Regions from separate parts of the Sporosarcina sp. 179-K 3D1 HS genome, predicted to be linked through region 4. Evidence: riboswitches for the same ligand, from Rfam matches in the RefSeq annotation. Region 4 holds a riboswitch; each other region holds the start of a gene.
The links. Region 4 has a riboswitch for S-adenosylmethionine ahead of AB1K83_RS03955 (methionine ABC transporter ATP-binding protein). Riboswitches for the same ligand answer to the same signal wherever they lie in the genome.
Positions count from the first base shown of each region.

Region 1: it holds a riboswitch for S-adenosylmethionine, as region 4 does, so the genes downstream of both, AB1K83_RS12800 (methionine ABC transporter ATP-binding protein) here and AB1K83_RS03955 (methionine ABC transporter ATP-binding protein) in region 4, are expected to answer to the same signal.
Region 2: it holds a riboswitch for S-adenosylmethionine, as region 4 does, so the genes downstream of both, AB1K83_RS10555 (bifunctional homocysteine S-methyltransferase/methylenetetrahydrofolate reductase) here and AB1K83_RS03955 (methionine ABC transporter ATP-binding protein) in region 4, are expected to answer to the same signal.
Region 3: it holds a riboswitch for S-adenosylmethionine, as region 4 does, so the genes downstream of both, AB1K83_RS15900 (methionine biosynthesis PLP-dependent protein) here and AB1K83_RS03955 (methionine ABC transporter ATP-binding protein) in region 4, are expected to answer to the same signal.

Region 1 covers NZ_JBFEGI010000009.1:108,836-113,116, forward strand. The annotation lists gene AB1K83_RS12775 (acyl-CoA dehydrogenase family protein) at 1-606, shown strand, start outside; gene AB1K83_RS12780 (arsenate reductase family protein) at 714-1,073, shown strand; gene gcvH (glycine cleavage system protein GcvH) at 1,146-1,529, shown strand; gene AB1K83_RS12790 (toprim domain-containing protein) at 1,731-2,063, shown strand; gene AB1K83_RS12795 (thioredoxin family protein) at 2,078-2,377, shown strand; SAM riboswitch class I at 2,428-2,533, shown strand; gene AB1K83_RS12800 (methionine ABC transporter ATP-binding protein) at 2,775-3,800, shown strand; gene AB1K83_RS12805 (methionine ABC transporter permease) at 3,793-4,281, shown strand, end outside.
Region 2 covers NZ_JBFEGI010000007.1:29,401-33,681, reverse strand. The annotation lists gene nosZ (Sec-dependent nitrous-oxide reductase) at 1-1,207, opposite strand, end outside; gene AB1K83_RS10565 (c-type cytochrome) at 1,225-1,647, opposite strand; gene AB1K83_RS10560 (histidine kinase) at 1,915-2,100, opposite strand; SAM riboswitch class I at 2,303-2,408, shown strand; gene AB1K83_RS10555 (bifunctional homocysteine S-methyltransferase/methylenetetrahydrofolate reductase) at 2,524-4,281, shown strand, end outside.
Region 3 covers NZ_JBFEGI010000014.1:91,358-95,638, reverse strand. The annotation lists gene nadE (ammonia-dependent NAD(+) synthetase) at 1-152, opposite strand, end outside; gene AB1K83_RS15910 (nicotinate phosphoribosyltransferase) at 166-1,638, opposite strand; gene AB1K83_RS15905 (aldo/keto reductase) at 1,841-2,695, opposite strand; SAM riboswitch class I at 2,849-2,952, shown strand; gene AB1K83_RS15900 (methionine biosynthesis PLP-dependent protein) at 3,033-4,154, shown strand; gene metC (cystathionine beta-lyase) at 4,151-4,281, shown strand, end outside.
Region 4 covers NZ_JBFEGI010000002.1:250,870-255,150, reverse strand. The annotation lists gene AB1K83_RS03965 (MetQ/NlpA family ABC transporter substrate-binding protein) at 1-771, opposite strand, end outside; gene AB1K83_RS03960 (methionine ABC transporter permease) at 788-1,459, opposite strand; gene AB1K83_RS03955 (methionine ABC transporter ATP-binding protein) at 1,449-2,462, opposite strand; SAM riboswitch class I at 2,566-2,674, opposite strand; gene AB1K83_RS03950 (pyridoxal phosphate-dependent aminotransferase) at 2,825-3,994, shown strand; gene AB1K83_RS03945 (hypothetical protein) at 4,032-4,281, opposite strand, start outside.

The DNA of each region.
Region 1 (4,281 bases), on a different contig from region 4:
ATTTACCGGGATTCCCGCATCAACCGGATTTTTGAAGGGACGAATGAAATTAACCGTATGATCGTACCAGGCACATTCTTGAAGAAGGCGATGAAAGGCGAATTGCCTTTATTGCAAAAAGCACAAAGTTTACAAGAAGAGCTGCTCATGATGATGCCTGAAGAAATCGGGGAGGAAGCGCTGGCCCAAGAGAAAGTGCTTGTGAAAAACGCCAAGAAAATCGGACTATTGGCAGCGGGTATGGCAGCCCAACGCTTTGGAACGAAACTTGATGCAGAACAAGAAGTGCTTGTGAATATCGCGGATATTGCGAATAATCTATTCGCTATGGAATCCGCACTTCTCCGGACGGAAAAAGCAATTGCCAAAAATGGCGAGGAAAACGAACAACAAAAGATCCTTTATACGCAAATCTTCTGCCAAGAAGCCTTTGAAGCAATCGAGAAGGACGCCAGAGAAACTCTTTTGGCATCCGTCGAAGGCGATAACCAGCGCATGATGCTGTCTGCACTGCGAAAATTGACTCGCTCGAATCCTTATAATATCATTGCGAAAAAACGGACAGCCGCAGAGAAGCTGATCGAAGCGGAAAAATATATCGTATAAGCCGACAAATCTTCATTTGCTTCATGATCCATCAAGCGCTTGGGACCCACCGACTTTCAGGTTCCGGGCGCTTTTTGGTATACTGGAGAAAATGGAGGTGCAAAGCCATGGGACTTACATATTACGGCTACCCGAAATGTGGAACTTGCCGCAAAGCAAAAAAGTGGCTCGAAGAGAATGGAACAGAGTTTATTGAGGTGAATATTGCAGAGAACCCGCCGTCAGAGCAAGAATTGCGGGAAATTATCGAAGCATCCGATCTGGAATTAAAGAAGTTTTTCAATACGAGCGGTAAGAAATATCGTGAATTGAACTTGAAAGAGAAGTTGCCGACGATGACCGAAGATGAGAAAATTGCCTTGCTCGCTTCCGACGGTATGTTGATCAAACGACCGATTGTCTTCGGGGACGGTAAAGCCACGGTCGGCTTCAAAGACGAAGAGTTTCACAATGTCTGGGCAACGTAATGTCATTCCTTGTCTTTATACAACGAGTGTGTCAAAATTAAATGGAATGAATCTAATTTGGAGGGGTAAGGAATGAGCACACCAAAGGATTTGCGTTATTCGGAAGAGCATGAGTGGGTAAAAGAAGAAGGCGGAAAATACCGCATTGGGATCACACATTTTGCACAAGCTGAACTGGGCGATATCGTTTTCGTTGAGCTTCCATCTGTTGGGGATGAAGTGAAAGCGGACGAGCCATTCGGTAGCGTCGAATCCGTTAAAACGGTTTCAGAGCTTTATGCGCCAATTAGCGGTACAGTTGTGGAAGTGAACGAAGAATTGGAAGACAGCCCTGAATTGGTGAACGAATCGCCATATGAAGGCGCATGGATGATCGTGGTGGAAGCTTCGGACCAATCCGAATTGGATGCGTTGATGACTGCTGAAGCATACGATGAAATGACGATTGGTGAATAATTGCAACATGACGCCGCCCTCGTGTCGGCGTCTTTGACTTTATATTCAATTAAAAGTCGGTCATGGTGAACGAAAATAAGGATTTTCAACTTCTGCAAGTGGATAAGTGAGTGCCAATACGCCAAAACTAACTTCATTGTAAGCATCTACGTTGACGGAAATAGTATGAATCCGGCAGGGGGAATGTGTGCTATGGAAGAGATGAAAATCATCATTGTCGAGGGCGGATCGGATCGAAAACGTCTTTTGAAAGTCTTGGCAGAACCAGTCCATATCATATGTACAAACGGCACGGTCAGCACGTATCGACTGGAGGAGTTGTTAGAGCCTTACGAAGAGCATGAAGTCTTCGTATTTGTTGATGCGGACGAATCGGGCGAGAAAATCCGCACGTTATTCAAAAGAGAATTTCCTGAATTCTTCCATTTATATACCGATAAGATATACAAGGAAGTGGAAAAAACCCCTTATAAAACATTAGCCACGATTTTACTTGGCGCAGACTTTAAAATCCGCTCGGAATTTTTATTTTGAAGGATGAGAAATAATTGGAAATTTGGACTCGAGAAAAATGGGAAAGCCATATAGATAAGTCTCAAACGGCTGTCTATTATTTATATACGCCGATGTGTGGAACATGTGCCGTCGCCAGCAAAATGATGGAGGTCGTCGCAGCTATGAAGCCGGCTTTACCAATAGGTAAAGCAGATCTGAATTACGAGCAGTCTTTGGCTGTGGATTATGAAATCGAAAGTGTTCCTTGTCTTTTAATTCAGAAAGATGGCCGAATCGAACATAAGATTTATGCTTTCCATTCGGTTCCGTATCTTCTTGAGAAAATCGGTTGACATCAGGAGCCTTCATATGATAAATTTTGTTTTGTCATTTGAATAGTTTACTCTTATTAAGAGTGGTGGAGGGATAGTGCCCGATGAAACCCGGCAACCGTCACGCAAGTGAAATGGTGCCAAATCACGCAAAGCGGACGCTTTGAAAGATGAGAGATCGGATGGACATTCATTCCTAATGAAAACGTCAAGCCTTTCTGCCGTCTGCGGGAAGGTTTTTTATTTTTATTCAGCGGGTGTCCGATTTTGAGGGAGTTCAGATGGAAATAGTCTTTTTCCACGACGCCTGAAAGTGCCTTGATTTCTGCAAAGAACGCAGAAATACGGCAAATCGAACCCTTCGCTGTTCGATTCACAATTACGCCGAGGCGTAATTGATTTTTGTAGAGGTGAGAAGATGATTCGGTTATCAGATGTCAATAAAGAGTTCGGCACGAGTTCAACCCGTATTCGGGCAGTGGATTCTGTGTCGCTTGAAATTGCGGATGGGGAAATTTTCGGCATCATCGGATATAGTGGCGCGGGGAAAAGTACATTAATCCGTCTGTTGAATGGCCTGGAGATGCCGACCAGTGGAAATGTCTTCATCGGCGGCCGGGAAATGTCGGCAATCAAAGGCAGAGAGTTGCGGGAGGCACGGCAAAAGGTCAGTATGATCTTCCAGCATTTCAATTTGCTTTGGTCTCGCACGGTTAAAGAAAATATTGCGTTTCCGCTTGAAATCGCAGGGGTCCGAAAAGCGGACCGCGAACGGAAAGTAAATGAATTGATAGACTTGGTAGGATTGGCCGGCCGGGAAAATGCCTATCCCTCCGAATTATCGGGTGGTCAAAAACAGCGTGTCGGCATAGCCCGTGCACTGGCCAATGATCCCGAGGTCCTTCTATGTGATGAAGCGACATCCGCTCTCGATCCAGAGACGACGGATTCCATATTGGATCTGTTGACGAGCATCAATGAGCGGCTGGGGCTGACGATTGTCCTGATAACACATGAAATGCACGTCATTCGGAAAATTTGCCATCGGGTGGCTGTCATGGAGTCCGGGAAAGTTGTTGAAATGGGCAATGTCCTCGATGTTTTCCAGTCACCACAAGCCGAGATTACCAAGCGCTTCGTCTCCCAGTTGACGGAGCCAGCTGAAACGAAGCAGGCGTTAAGCCATATGAAGGAAGAAATACCAACCGGTGAATTGATCAAACTTGTTTTCGTTGGAGAGCAAACAGAACAACCGGTCCTCGCCAGTCTCATCCGGAAATTTACAATCGATGTTAATATTGTGCAAGGCAATATTTCGACGACGCGGGGCGGGGCTTATGGAACGTTGATCCTTCAGTTCGTTGGTGAGAAGACATTGATTGCCGAAGCGATTCACTATCTTCATGAGCAAGGTGTCCAGACGGAGGTGATCGGCAATGATTGAGGAATGGTTTCCAAATGTGAAATGGGACAAAATGTGGGAAGCGACCTATGAGACATTGTATATGTCGGCCATTTCAACGTTTTTCACATTCGTACTAGGGATTGCGCTCGGCGTGCTGCTGTTTTTATCAAGTCCCGGGCAGCTATGGAAAAATAGATTCGTCAACGTCGTAACAGGCGCGGTCGTCAATATATTCCGCTCGATTCCTTTTATCATCCTGATCATATTGTTAATACCATTTACAACATTCCTCGTTGGCACGATGCGTGGACCGAATGCAGCGTTGCCAGCCCTGATCATCGGGGCCGCGCCGTTTTATGGCAGAATGGTGTTGATAGCTTTGCAGGAAATCGATAAAGGCGTTATTGAAGCTGCCAAGTCGATGGGCGCAAAAACGCGGACGATCATTTTTAAAGTGTTACTTCCGGAATCCATGCCAGCGCTCATCTCAGGCATCACGGTGACTGCTATTGCGCTTGTC
Region 2 (4,281 bases), on a different contig from region 4:
TATTCCATTTCACAATCTCGGAGGAAATGAACATCGTGTTAAACGCATTCCCCCGGTCGTCAAATTGCGTGTGCAATGGACCGAGTGCGCCTGGAGGATCGACTTCACGCTCCATCACATCTTCATAGGCCAATACAGGAATGCCGTATTTCTCTTCGACAAATTCACCTTTCTCAATCGCATCGAATGCCTGTTGGAATGAAAACACCGTCATCATCGGGGCCAACTTCCCTGCTGCGATAAATCTGGTTCCATCCGGTGTTACATCCACACCATGAGGTGATTTGGCAACTGGGACTGCATAGATGGCCCCTTTATGTTTTCGGGGATCGATTGTTTTGGCCCCATTCACTTCATCATAATTCCCGGCTGCAACTTCTTCCTCGAGCTTCTTCCAATTGACGAGTACGATATAGTCGCGGTCATTCTGCGAGGCATTAATTTCTAAATTAGTTGTTGCAAATTCTGTGTTATACGTCGTCATGACAATCCAATCACCCGACATTTTCTTGCCGGCATCCGAGAGGTCATAAGACCAGGGAGGCAAGACAATTTGATAGGCAAGATCGAATTTTTTCGCCTCTCTGTCGAAAGTGGTCATCGAGACGACACCTTTATATTCTTCTTCATACTCATCCAAAGTGGCATAGGCATCTCCCAATGGACGTGCAAACCGTGTCGGCAATGCAATGTACTCCGTATTTTCAGTGACGAAGACGCCCGCATGCGGCCCGCCCATATTCGGCAAGAACATCATATCCACTGTTTGGAATGTACTCAGATCGACGGCGGCAACGCGGTTATTCCCCACGTCATTCGCGAAAAGGAATTCGCCATCATACTCACCATCTGTCTCGGAAATCGAAGGGTGGTGGAAATCCCCCCATGTAAAACCGCCCAGCATTTCTTTCGTAGCGGAGTCAAATCCATATCCCGTGGCAGGATCGGGTGTGAAGACAGGGACTGTCCGGATTTTCCGCATGGAGGGGATCCCGTAGACGAACAGCTGGCCTGAATGCCCGCCAGAAGCCATCATGTAATATTCATCTTTTTCCCCGTACGGTACATACACTTTTTCCGCTTTGGTCTTATTGGACTCGGCATTTTGGTTTCCTTTATTAAAATCTGCAAAAAAGACGATCGCCACTAATAACCCTAGAACAATGCCAAATATAGCAGCTAAAACTCTCTTCAAATTCGTATTCACTCTGCCCACCTCGATTCTTATTTCTCAGATGCTGTCTTCAGGACATCGATGATAGCCGCACGATCTTCATCAGATAACGGATTGCCTGCAATGACGCCGGACATCACGGCAGAAGTCGGCTGTTTCAGGAATGAATCCAGATCGACGCCATGCTTGTCCTTGACGCCATCGTACGCATGCGATAGATCCGGTCCAGTCGTCCCGCCTTCGATACCGAGTGAATTGACGGCATGACAGGATAAACAACTATTCGTATTCAACACTTCTGCTTCCGCCGGCACCGATGCCTGCTCTTCGCCTTGTCCTTCTTCATTCGCCGGCTCCGTCGCGCCACTTTCGGTAGTTGCCGTCTCCTCTTTATTGCCTTGGCTAAAGTAAAAATACCCTCCAGCAAACGCCAATACAAAGGCGACAATAAAAATGATGCCGTTTGTCTTCATAAGCTTATAACCTCCTTTTCTATTGCTAATTTAATAAACTTGTATTTATAATACAACTTTATCACAGTCTTATAGGGCAGTCCCAAAACTCCTAATCACTTCATCAATTCTTCACAATTAACCGAGATGGATTTGTAACAATTTCTGTTCTGACAGGCGATCATGCGGCGTCCTTATGGCATTGCGGAAATATTCCGCAAGTTAGTAATCTATATTACCCTCTCCTACTAGCAAACAAACAAAAACGGATGGCCGAATCGCCACCCGTCAGTATTTTTCCCCTTCATCTTTAGGAAAGAGGAAAAAAGATATGCCCCCGCTTACGATCATCGCTCCGATGGTAATGAACACCCGGGATGTCGGCGGGACTTCCTGATAATTTTTACTCAACATCATCCAACCGAACGATCCGACAACTAACATGATCGGGATGATAAATTTAAGTGCTCTCAATCATTCCACCCTCTACTTCCTTTGTCATGGTTGTCTCCATAATACCATACTCCAGCAATGGAATTTGGAATCGGCAAACTGGATACAGGGTCGGACTCGTATCACCTTAAAACCGATATGCTACTAAGGAATTTAACAAAAAGACTTGACGGCACGGATTTTTAACGTTACGATGTTTTCAACAATTCAAATAAAATAAAGATTCTTATCGAGAGAAGCTGAGGGAACTGGCCCGAAGACGCTTCAGCAACCAGCCGGTCGGCAAGGTGCTACCTCCAGCAGGTCTTCGACGGCCTGGAAGATAAGAAGGAGCGAATATACACGTCTAAAGCCTTCTTTCTCGATGAAGGCTTTTTTTACTTTTAATTCGAGTTAAAGCAACTCTGCCAAGGCATAACCGTTTGTAGAAAGGGAGATCGCACTATGTCATTGCTAGAAAAACTGAAAACCGATGTTCTGACCGCCGATGGAGCAATCGGGACACTGCTTTATTCATATGGAATTGATTTTTGTTATGAAGAATTGAATGTTGAAAAGCCTGAAATCATTGAAAAGATACACCAAGATTACATCCGGGCAGGTGCCGACGTCATCCAGACGAACACGTACAGTGCGAATGCTCTGAAGCTGGCCCGCTATGGAATGGAAAACCGGGTGAAAGAGTTTAACGAAGCGGCAATACAAATTGCAAAGAAAGCGGCTGCTCCGGGTGGACAATTCGTCCTTGGCACAATCGGCGGCTTCCGCGGCATACGGAAAAGCGACGCCACGTTGCAAGAAATCCAGAAGGTCGTCCAGCAACAGGCTGAGCATCTATTGACTGGGGATCCGGACGGAATTCTCCTAGAAACCTATTATGATTTCGAAGAATTATCCGCTGTCGTTCAGATGCTTCGTACCATGACAGACACGCCGATCATTGCCCAAGTCTCGATGGAAGAGCCGGGCGTATTGCAGAACGGAATTTCCCTAAACGATGCACTTCATCAATTGGAGGCGCTTGGTGCGGATGTGGTCGGTGTCAACTGCCGTCTCGGTCCTTTCCATACAATCCAAGCTTTTGAAGAGGTCATTTTGCCGGAGAAGGCATTTTTATCCGCCTATCCGAATGCGAGCCTGCTCGACGTGGAAGATGGCCGGATTGTCTATGTATCCGAGGCGGATTATTTCGGCCGGGCCGCCCTGTCCCTTCGCAATGAAGGCGTCCGTCTGATCGGCGGTTGCTGCGGAACGACGCCGAAGCATATCGAAGCGGCGAAAAAGCAACTGGCCGGTCTCGCTCCAGTCGTAGCCAAAGAAGTGAAAAAACAAAAGCCGGTGGTCATCCGCGAAGCAAACCCGGCTATCAATGAGCCAATCCACGAAAAAGTGAAAAGAGAACGATCCGTCATTGTCGAACTGGACACACCGCGGACGTTGGAAATCGAAAAATTCATCGAAGGCGCAAATCTGCTCCACGAAGCGGGTGTCGATGCTGTCACAATGGCCGATAACTCACTCGCCTCCCCGCGAATCAGTAACGTCGCGATGGGCGCCATTCTGAAACAGCAATATAATATAAGACCACTCGTCCATATCACATGCCGCGATCGCAATCTGATCGGTCTGCAATCGCATCTGATGGGACTGGATGCGCTTGATATCCAAGATATTTTGCTTGTCACGGGGGATCCGACGAAAGTAGGCGACTTCCCAGGCGCGACCAATGTCTATGACGTGAACAGCATGGAATTGACGCAACTGACCAAGCAATTAAATGAAGGAATCTCCTTCTCCGGCAAACCGTTGAAGAAGAAAGCTTCCTTCTCAGTGGCAGCCGCCTTCAACCCGAACGTCCGGGTCGTGGAGCGTGCCGTTAAGCGTTTGGAGAAGAAAATTGAAAGTGGTGCGGATTACTTCATTAGTCAGCCGGTTTATTCTAAAGAAAAAATCGAAGAAATCTATGAATCGACCAAACATTTAGATACGCCGATTTTCATCGGCATCATGCCGTTGACCAATATCCGTAATGCGGAATTCCTGCACAATGAAGTGCCAGGCATCAAATTATCAGATGAAGTATTGGAACGGATGCGTGCTTGTGGGGAAGACCGTCAAAAATCGACGGAGGAAGGTGTCCGGATTGCCAAAGAACTGATCGATACGGCGGCGCAGCTCTTTAATGGCATTTATATCATCACG
Region 3 (4,281 bases), on a different contig from region 4:
CCTCCCGAGATTCCGAGAACATATCCATGCAGGAATGGATTTTTTCGCATATACGCTTTCATGAAATCGATCGATTTGCGGATTTCCTCTTCCGGGTCAATCACGGGCTTCATTTTCAATTCGGCAATGATTTTCTCCTGCAACGTTGTCAATGTTCTTTCCACCTCATTTATTTTCAATATAGTGCTCCACCATCTCCTGGACCTCTTGAATGTTGCGCATTTTATTGTCCCAACATTTTTGGCTCAAGTCTACCGGGTATTCTTCCGGATTTAATGATCGTTTGTACTCATCCCAAAGCAGCCCTAGGTTTCCGTGGGCATATTCCCGCATTTCAGAAAGCGGCGGATTTTCATAGATGATGTTCCCTTGGTCCACGACTTTGACATGCAGATTCTTTGCCTCGAAATTCGTCACAAATTTTGAAATGAACGTATGGACAGGGTGGAACATTTTGATGCGTTTTTCGGAAGCCGGGTCTTCATCATACATCGTGATGTAATCCCCTTCTGCCATACCGTTTTCCCGGTCGATGATCCGGTAGAGTTTCTTCCGTCCAGGGGTTGTCACTTTTTCGGTTGTCGATGAAATTTTGATCGTGTCCTCCATTTCACCCGCTTCGTTTTCAATGGAGACAATTTTATAGACAGCCCCTAGTGCAGGCTGGTCGTAGGCCGTGATCAATTTTGTACCGATTCCCCAAACATCAACACGGGCTCCCTGCGCTTTCAAGTTCAGAATGGTGTACTCGTCCAAGTCATTGGATACGATAATTTTGGCATCCGGGAATCCTGCTTCATCCAGCATTTTGCGGGCCTCTTTTGAGAGGAACGCAATATCGCCGCTATCTAGCCGGATGCCTTGGAAGTTGATTTGATCCCCGAGTTCCTTCGCCACTTGGATGGCAGTCGGCACACCGATTTTCAGCGTATTGTAGGTATCCACTAAGAACACACAATCTTTATGGCGCTTGGCGTAGGAATGAAATGCTTCATACTCGCTTTTATATGCTTGGACCATGGAATGGGCATGCGTCCCTGCCACCGGAATGTCAAACCGCTTCCCCGCCAGGACATTACTCGTCGCTTCGATGCCGCCAATATATGTAGCACGTGCGCCCCAAATCGCCGCGTCCATCTCATGCGCCCGGCGCGTCCCGAATTCCATGACCACTTCATCTTTCACCACTTGCTTGATACGGCTCGCTTTCGTCGCAATCAACGTCTGGTAGTTGACGATATTCAGTATAGCCGTTTCAATCAGCTGCGCCTGGATTAACGGAGCTTCCACCCGCATGATCGGTTCATTTGCAAAAACGAGCTCGCCCTCTACCATTGAATAGATATCACCCGTAAAACGGAGTTCTTTCAAATACGCCAAGAAATCTTCCTGATATCCAACCTCATTTCGAAGATAGGCAAGGTCACTCTCGGTGAAACGAAGTTCCCGCATATAATCAAGAACACGTTCCAAGCCTGCAAAAAGAGCATAGCCATTCCCGAATGGCAATTTCCTGAAAAACAGTTCAAACACGGCTTTCCGATTATGGATTCCGTCTGCCCAATAGGATTCCGCCATATTGATCTGATAAAGATCTGTATGTAATGTCCAGCTATCGTTTGTATAGTTCGAACTCATCGCAATCTCCTTCTTCCACTTCCAAATGTGTATTAGTATACACCAGTATACTACATGTACCCGGAATCTGGCCGGTTCTAACCTATAGGGGAGCCAATATCCATTGTTCCTGGGCGCGCCACAGGAGTTATGAGAGTTTGCGCGGGATTCTGAGCGCTCCATACAAAAAGTGCCGGGCAGCCGCCCGACACTTTTCATTTTCTTATCGTTTCATGATGACCCCTGTAAAATCGAAATTATCCGGATCCGGGCCGACCCTTTTGTTTTCATTCAGCGACCCGATATTTTCCATCTCTTCTGCAGTCAGTTCGAAATCAAAGACTTTTGTATTGTCGATGATCCGGCTTTGCGTCACTGATTTCGGAATCGTCACGACGCCGTTCTGCAAGTCCCAGCGCAGCATGACTTGCGCTGTTGTTTTGCCGTATTTTTCAGCAATTTCAACCAACACCGGATTCTCCAGTAATTGTCCCCGCATGAGAGGAGACCAGGCCTCCAACTGAATGCCGTTTTCTTTGCAGAATGCCAGGAGTTCGACTTGTGTCAAGCATGGATGATATTCGACCTGGTTGACCATCGGATTAATTTCAGCCTCGGCCATCAGGTCCTCCAGATGGTGTATATTGAAGTTGCAGACGCCGATAGCCCGAGCACGTCCGTCTTTGTATAATTTCTCGAGCGCCTTCCAAGTGTCTTTGTACTTTCCAGGTTCCGGCCAATGAATCAAATACAGATCCACGTACTCAAGATCCAATCGTTTCAAGCTGTCATCGAATGCTTCTAATGTAGCCTCATAGCCCTGATCCGAATTCCATACTTTGGTTGTAACGAAGATTTCTTCACGGGGAACACCCGATTCTTTGATTCCTCGTCCGACACCTTCTTCATTACGGTAAATTGCGGCCGTATCAATGCTACGGTACCCTGCTTCCAATGCCCATTTCACCGCATCGACCACTTCTTGCCCTTCCTTGGATTGATAAACCCCCAAGCCCATCCACGGCATTTTCACACCGTTAGCCAAGGTAGCGCAATCCTGCAAATGTTTCGCCACCATTCCTACCCCTCCTACACTATGTAATACGACCATATTATCATAAGGTACCGGTACACCACAGAGGGATGCTTCCAGCGAAAATACCCTTGCAATAAAAACATCCTCGTGATAGAGTTGGATAAATCAATCTTATCAAACAACTTCATATCTGTATTCTTATCCAGAGAGACGGAGGGATTGGCCCTACGATGTCTCGGCAACCAGCCTATTGAGGTATGGTGCTAATTCCAATAGGCGAACTGCCTTGAAGATAAGGAGATTGACTTCATAAATTCTGAGGGTCCTCTTCTTCGAAAAGGGCGCTCTTTTTTATTCCATTAAGAAAAGGATGAATATGATGACGAAGAGAAGCTTGGCAACAACGTTAGTGCAACTGGGGAACCATAGCGACGTGAAAACAGGGGCGATCAACCCGCCGATTTATTTATCCACCGCCTATAAGCATGATGGCATCGGAAAAACGACCGGATACGATTACACGCGGACGAAAAACCCTACCCGAACGATACTGGAAGAAGGTATTGCCAAACTGGAAAGCGGGGATGCGGGATTCGCCTGTAGTTCCGGGATGGCCGCTATCCAATTGGTCCTTTCTCTCTTCCGCTCGGGCGATGAAATCATCTGTCCCGAAGACATTTACGGGGGGACCTATCGCCTTTTAGACTACTATTCTGATGTGTATTCAATTCATACAACATATACTGACTTTTCCAAGATTGAAGAAGTGGAAAAATGTATTACCGAAAACACTCGTGCATTGTTTATCGAAACACCGACAAACCCACTTATGCAGGAAATCGATCTTGAGACGTATGCACAACTCGCGAAGCAACACGGTCTTCTATTAATTGTAGATAATACTTTCTTGACGCCCTATTTCCAGCGTCCTATCGAATATGGAGCAGATATCGTCCTACATAGCGCCACGAAATATATTGGAGGGCATAATGATGTTCTAGCCGGCCTGGTTGTGGCGAAAGGCGAAGAGTTGTGCGAGCAATTAGGGAAAAATCATAACGCAATCGGGGCGGTACTCTCCCCTTCCGATTCATGGCTCGTCATACGCGGCCTGAAAACCCTCCATTTGCGAATGAAACAGCATGACGCAAATGCGAAGGCGATTGTGAAATATTTGGAGAGCGAACCGAAAGTGAGCGAAGTCCTCTACGCGGGGCAAGGTGGAATGCTATCGTTCCGCTTACAAGAGAGCGCATGGGTTGGCCCATTCTTAGAAAACATTCAGCTCATCACATTTGCGGAGAGTCTGGGTGGCGTGGAAAGCTTCATCACGTATCCCACAACGCAAACCCACGCGGACATCCCGGAAGAAGAGCGGATACGGCGCGGCGTCTGCGACCGGCTACTGCGTTTTTCGGTCGGTGTGGAAGAAGCGGAAGATTTGATTGACGACTTGAAGCAAGTATTCGCGAAATTGGAAAGCGAGGTACCCCAACCATGAGCAATCAACGATTGGAAACGAAATTCATCCATGCTTCAACGAGCGGTGACTTTGAACAGAAAACTGGGGCGGTAAATGTTCCGATTTATTTGTCGTCCACATTCCATCAGGAGAATTTTGATTCATT
Region 4 (4,281 bases):
TTTATCCGATTCTACAATCTCGATAATATCTTTCGCAAATTGCTTGTCTTTGTTATCTGTTTTCACAGCAACCACGTTACGGAATTGATCCGGCATGTCTTCCAACGCAAGTGCGTCCAATAAGTTCATGTTGGCAGCCAACGCGAAGTTTCCTGGAACCGCTGCAAGATCCGCTCCTTCTACTGAACGTGGCAACTGTCCAGCTTCGATCGGTTGGATGACCAAGTTCTTTGGATTTTCAACTACGTCTTTTTCAGATGCTTTCAACGGCTCGACGTCCGGATTCATTTTAATCAGGCCGTTCGCTTCAAGCACAAGCAATGTTCTCGCTGCATTGACCGGGTCATTCGGGATCGTAATGGAAGCACCATCTTCCACTTCATCCAGTGACTTATATTTATTTGAATAAATACCGAGTGGAGCCGTTGGAACAACAATCAAATCCGTCAAATCCATATTGTTTTCTTTCGAGAAATTTTCCAAGTAGACGATATGCTGGAACAAGTTAGCGTCAATATCGCCGCTATCCAACGCATTGTTCGGCTGGATATAGTCGCTAAATTCCACAATCTCCACTTCATAACCTTTTTCTTCCAGACCTGGAGTAATCGCTTTTTTCAACATATCGCTATACGGTCCCGCAGTAGCACCGAATTTCAACGTTTTCTTTTCCTCTGTAGCCGTAGTGTCTTCCGCCTTTTCTTTCCCACCACAAGCGGCGAGGGCTGCAGCCAATACAACGGCAAGAAGCGTCAATACAAATTTTCTCATTTTCTTCTCTCCTCAATTATCGTTTATCTATAGCTTTTGAAACCCGATCTCCCGTAAATTGAATTAACTGTACTAAAATGATAAGTATAGCAACTGTTACCACCATGATGGTGTTATCATAACGATAATAACCGAACCGGATGGCCAGATCCCCGATTCCCCCGCCCCCGACAAAACCTGCCATGGCCGAGTAGGCTACCAGACTGATAACTGTCAATGTAACACCTTGGACAATGCTCGACTTGGCTTCGGGCAATAGAACATTGCGGATGATCATCCACGGAGAAGCCCCAATAGCGATTGCAGCCTCAATGACTCCCTTGTCAATCTCCCTCATGGATGTTTCCACAATCCTTGCAAAAAACGGAATGGCCGCCGCCGACAAGGAAACACTCGCAGCTGCCGGGCCGATTGTGCTGCCGACAATCAGTTTAGTCAATGGTATCAAGGCGACCAGCAAAATGATGAACGGAATTGACCGCACCATATTGACAATAAAACCAAAGAAGGAATTAATCAGTGCATTCTCCAAGAACAGTCCACGATCCGTTATAAAGAGCAGAATGCCCAAAGGCAGCCCGATGACAATCGCTATTGCTAATGAAATGCCAATCATATACAGAGTTTCACCAAAAGCTTTCGTGATATCTGGTATCAATTCAACAATATGTACCATATCAATTCCCATTGTCAATCACCTCCACAATCGCTTCTTGTCCAACCATATAATCGATCGCTTTTTGAATTTCCTGCGGATCTCCTTGTAATTCCATTAAAAACGTGCCAAGCGGGCTTTCCTGAATATATTCGATAGAACCGTGCAAGAAATTCCCCTTTACATTGAAATGCTGCATCGTATCGGAAATAACACTCTTTACGGCGACATCTCCTTTAAATATCACTTTCACCAATGTTCCGGTGCACGTCTCTAAAATGGCATCCGGCACATCGAACGAAACGACACTGCTGATGAACTCTTTCGTCAACGGCTGTTTCGGATCGGAGAAAATATCATATACTTGTCCTTCTTCAATCACTTTCCCGTCCTGCATGATCGCCATCCGATCGCAAATCTCTTTTACAACGTTCATTTCGTGAGTTATCAAAACGATCGTAATTTTTAATTCACGATTGATCTTCTTGAGCAACCGTAATATTGACGTTGTCGTATTCGGGTCTAGGGCGGATGTCGCTTCATCACAAAGTAACACGGATGGATTATTGGCCAATGCACGGGCGATTCCGACCCGCTGTTTCTGTCCGCCACTTAACTGCGCGGGGTACACATTCCGTTTGTCAGCCAGACCTACCATTTCGAGCAATTCTGTAACTCGTGCCTCCACTTGATTCGCCGGCATTTTGGCTGCATGCAGGGCAAAGGCGATATTTTCAAAGACCGTTTTTTGACTGATAAGGTAAAAATGTTGAAAGATCATTCCGATTTTCAAACGGGCTTGGCGCAAGGCTCTCCCCTTCAACTTGATTAAATTCAAGTCATCGACTAAGACTGTGCCACTCGTCGGCTTTTCCAATAAATTCATACAACGGAGCAATGAGCTTTTCCCTGCGCCTGAATAACCGACAATGCCAAAAATCTCGCCTGTATGGATTTCGAGCGTGACATTGTCTACACCTTTCACGATGCCACCCTTTGTCTTGTATTCTTTTGAAAGATTTTTGATCTGGATCATTGGCTCTCCTCTTTCTACAAATCAACGGGTATCCAATTATCCGCTGAATAAATATAAAAAACCTCTTCCATTTTCATCAATGAAAGAAGCACTGAACAATATCAGCTTATCTCTCAGAATGAAAATCCACTCTGTAGGACTTGGCACCTTCCTTGTATACAAGGGGTTGCTGGACGTCATCGGGCCTTTCCCTCGGTCGCTCTGGATAAGAGTAATTATTTAATTTTTTTGACCTTAGATTAGCTTATATTTATTTAAACAATTAGTCAAGCTTATTCGACAATTTTCGCTAGTTTGCAGATAGTCCCGCATTATATGTATACTATTCTTTAAACAGATGATTGAGAAAAGAGGAAAACCAAATGGCGATTTCAAATCGATTGCAAGCGTTACCCCCACACTTTTTCACAACATTGATCGGCAAAGTTGAGGCTGCTATGGCAGAAGGCCGAGATGTCATCAATCTAGGCCGCGGAAATCCAGATCAACCGACTCCCCCGCATATTGTCAAGGCGTTGCAACAAGCGGTGGAAGACCCTGCCACCCATGGGTATTCCCCATTCAGAGGAACTAAAGAATTACGTCAGGCGGCTGCCGACTATTATCAACGGGAGTTTGGCGTGACCGTCGATCCTGAAACCGAAGTGGCTGTCCTTGGCGGCACAAAAATCGGTGTCGTCGAACTGCCGCTTGCGATTCTGAATGAAGGCGAATTATTGCTTCTTCCCGATCCCGGATATCCGGATTACTTGTCGGGTGTAAGCCTGGCTGATATCCGGTATGAAACGATGCCGCTTCTCGAGGAAAACGGATTTTTTCCTGACTATACTGCACTTTCCGATAGACAAAAACAGGAAGCAAAATTGATGTATTTGAATTATCCAAGCAACCCGACAGGCGTGACCGCCACCCTCCCATTTTTTGAAGAGACGGTCGCCTTTGCCAAAGAACATGGCATTTACGTATTGCAAGACTTCGCTTATGGCGCCATCGGATTTGACGGCAAAAAGCCGATTAGCTTTCTGCAAGCGGAAGGAGCAAAAGACGTCGGCATCGAAATGCTCTCTCTTTCCAAAATGTACAATATGGCTGGATGGAGGGTCGGATTCGCGGTTGGAAATGCGGAAATTGTGGAAGCGATCAACTTGTTGCAAGATCATTTATTCACCAGCGTCTTCCCTGCTGTCCAACGAGCGGCCATCACCGCGTTGACAGACAGTCAACAATGCGTGGAAGATTTAGTTGCACTCTATGAAAGCCGACGGAATGTCCTCGTTGCGGAATGCCGACGGATCGGATGGGACATCACCCCGCCAACGGGCTCATTCTTTGGCTGGCTACCAGTTCCGGAAGGCTTCACTAGTGAGGAATTCGCAGATCTACTGCTTTCGAAAGCGAATGTCGCCGTATCACCGGGGAATGGCTTCGGAGAGCACGGAGAAGGATATGTCCGTGTCGGATTATTGGAAAGCGAAAAGCGGATCAGGGAAGCAATTGCCCGAATTGAACAACTTGGCATCTTTTCTAAATAAAATACGACTGACGAATTCGTTTGATTCGTCAGTCTTTTCATTTTCCTCCATCCAATCGGTCAACCAGTTTTTCCAATAGTTTGTTGAGTGTATCAATATCTGGATTACATTGCTTATTTTGATCATCTTCTTTTTTCAATTGATCAATTTGCTGTTGAAGTTTTTCAAATTGTTGTTGCTGTTGTGCCTCTGCAGCCTTAGCCTCTGCTTTTTTCAATTCATCTATTTGCTGCTGGAGATTTCCAAATTGTTGTTGCTGTTGTGCATTTGCAGCTTTAGCCTCTTCT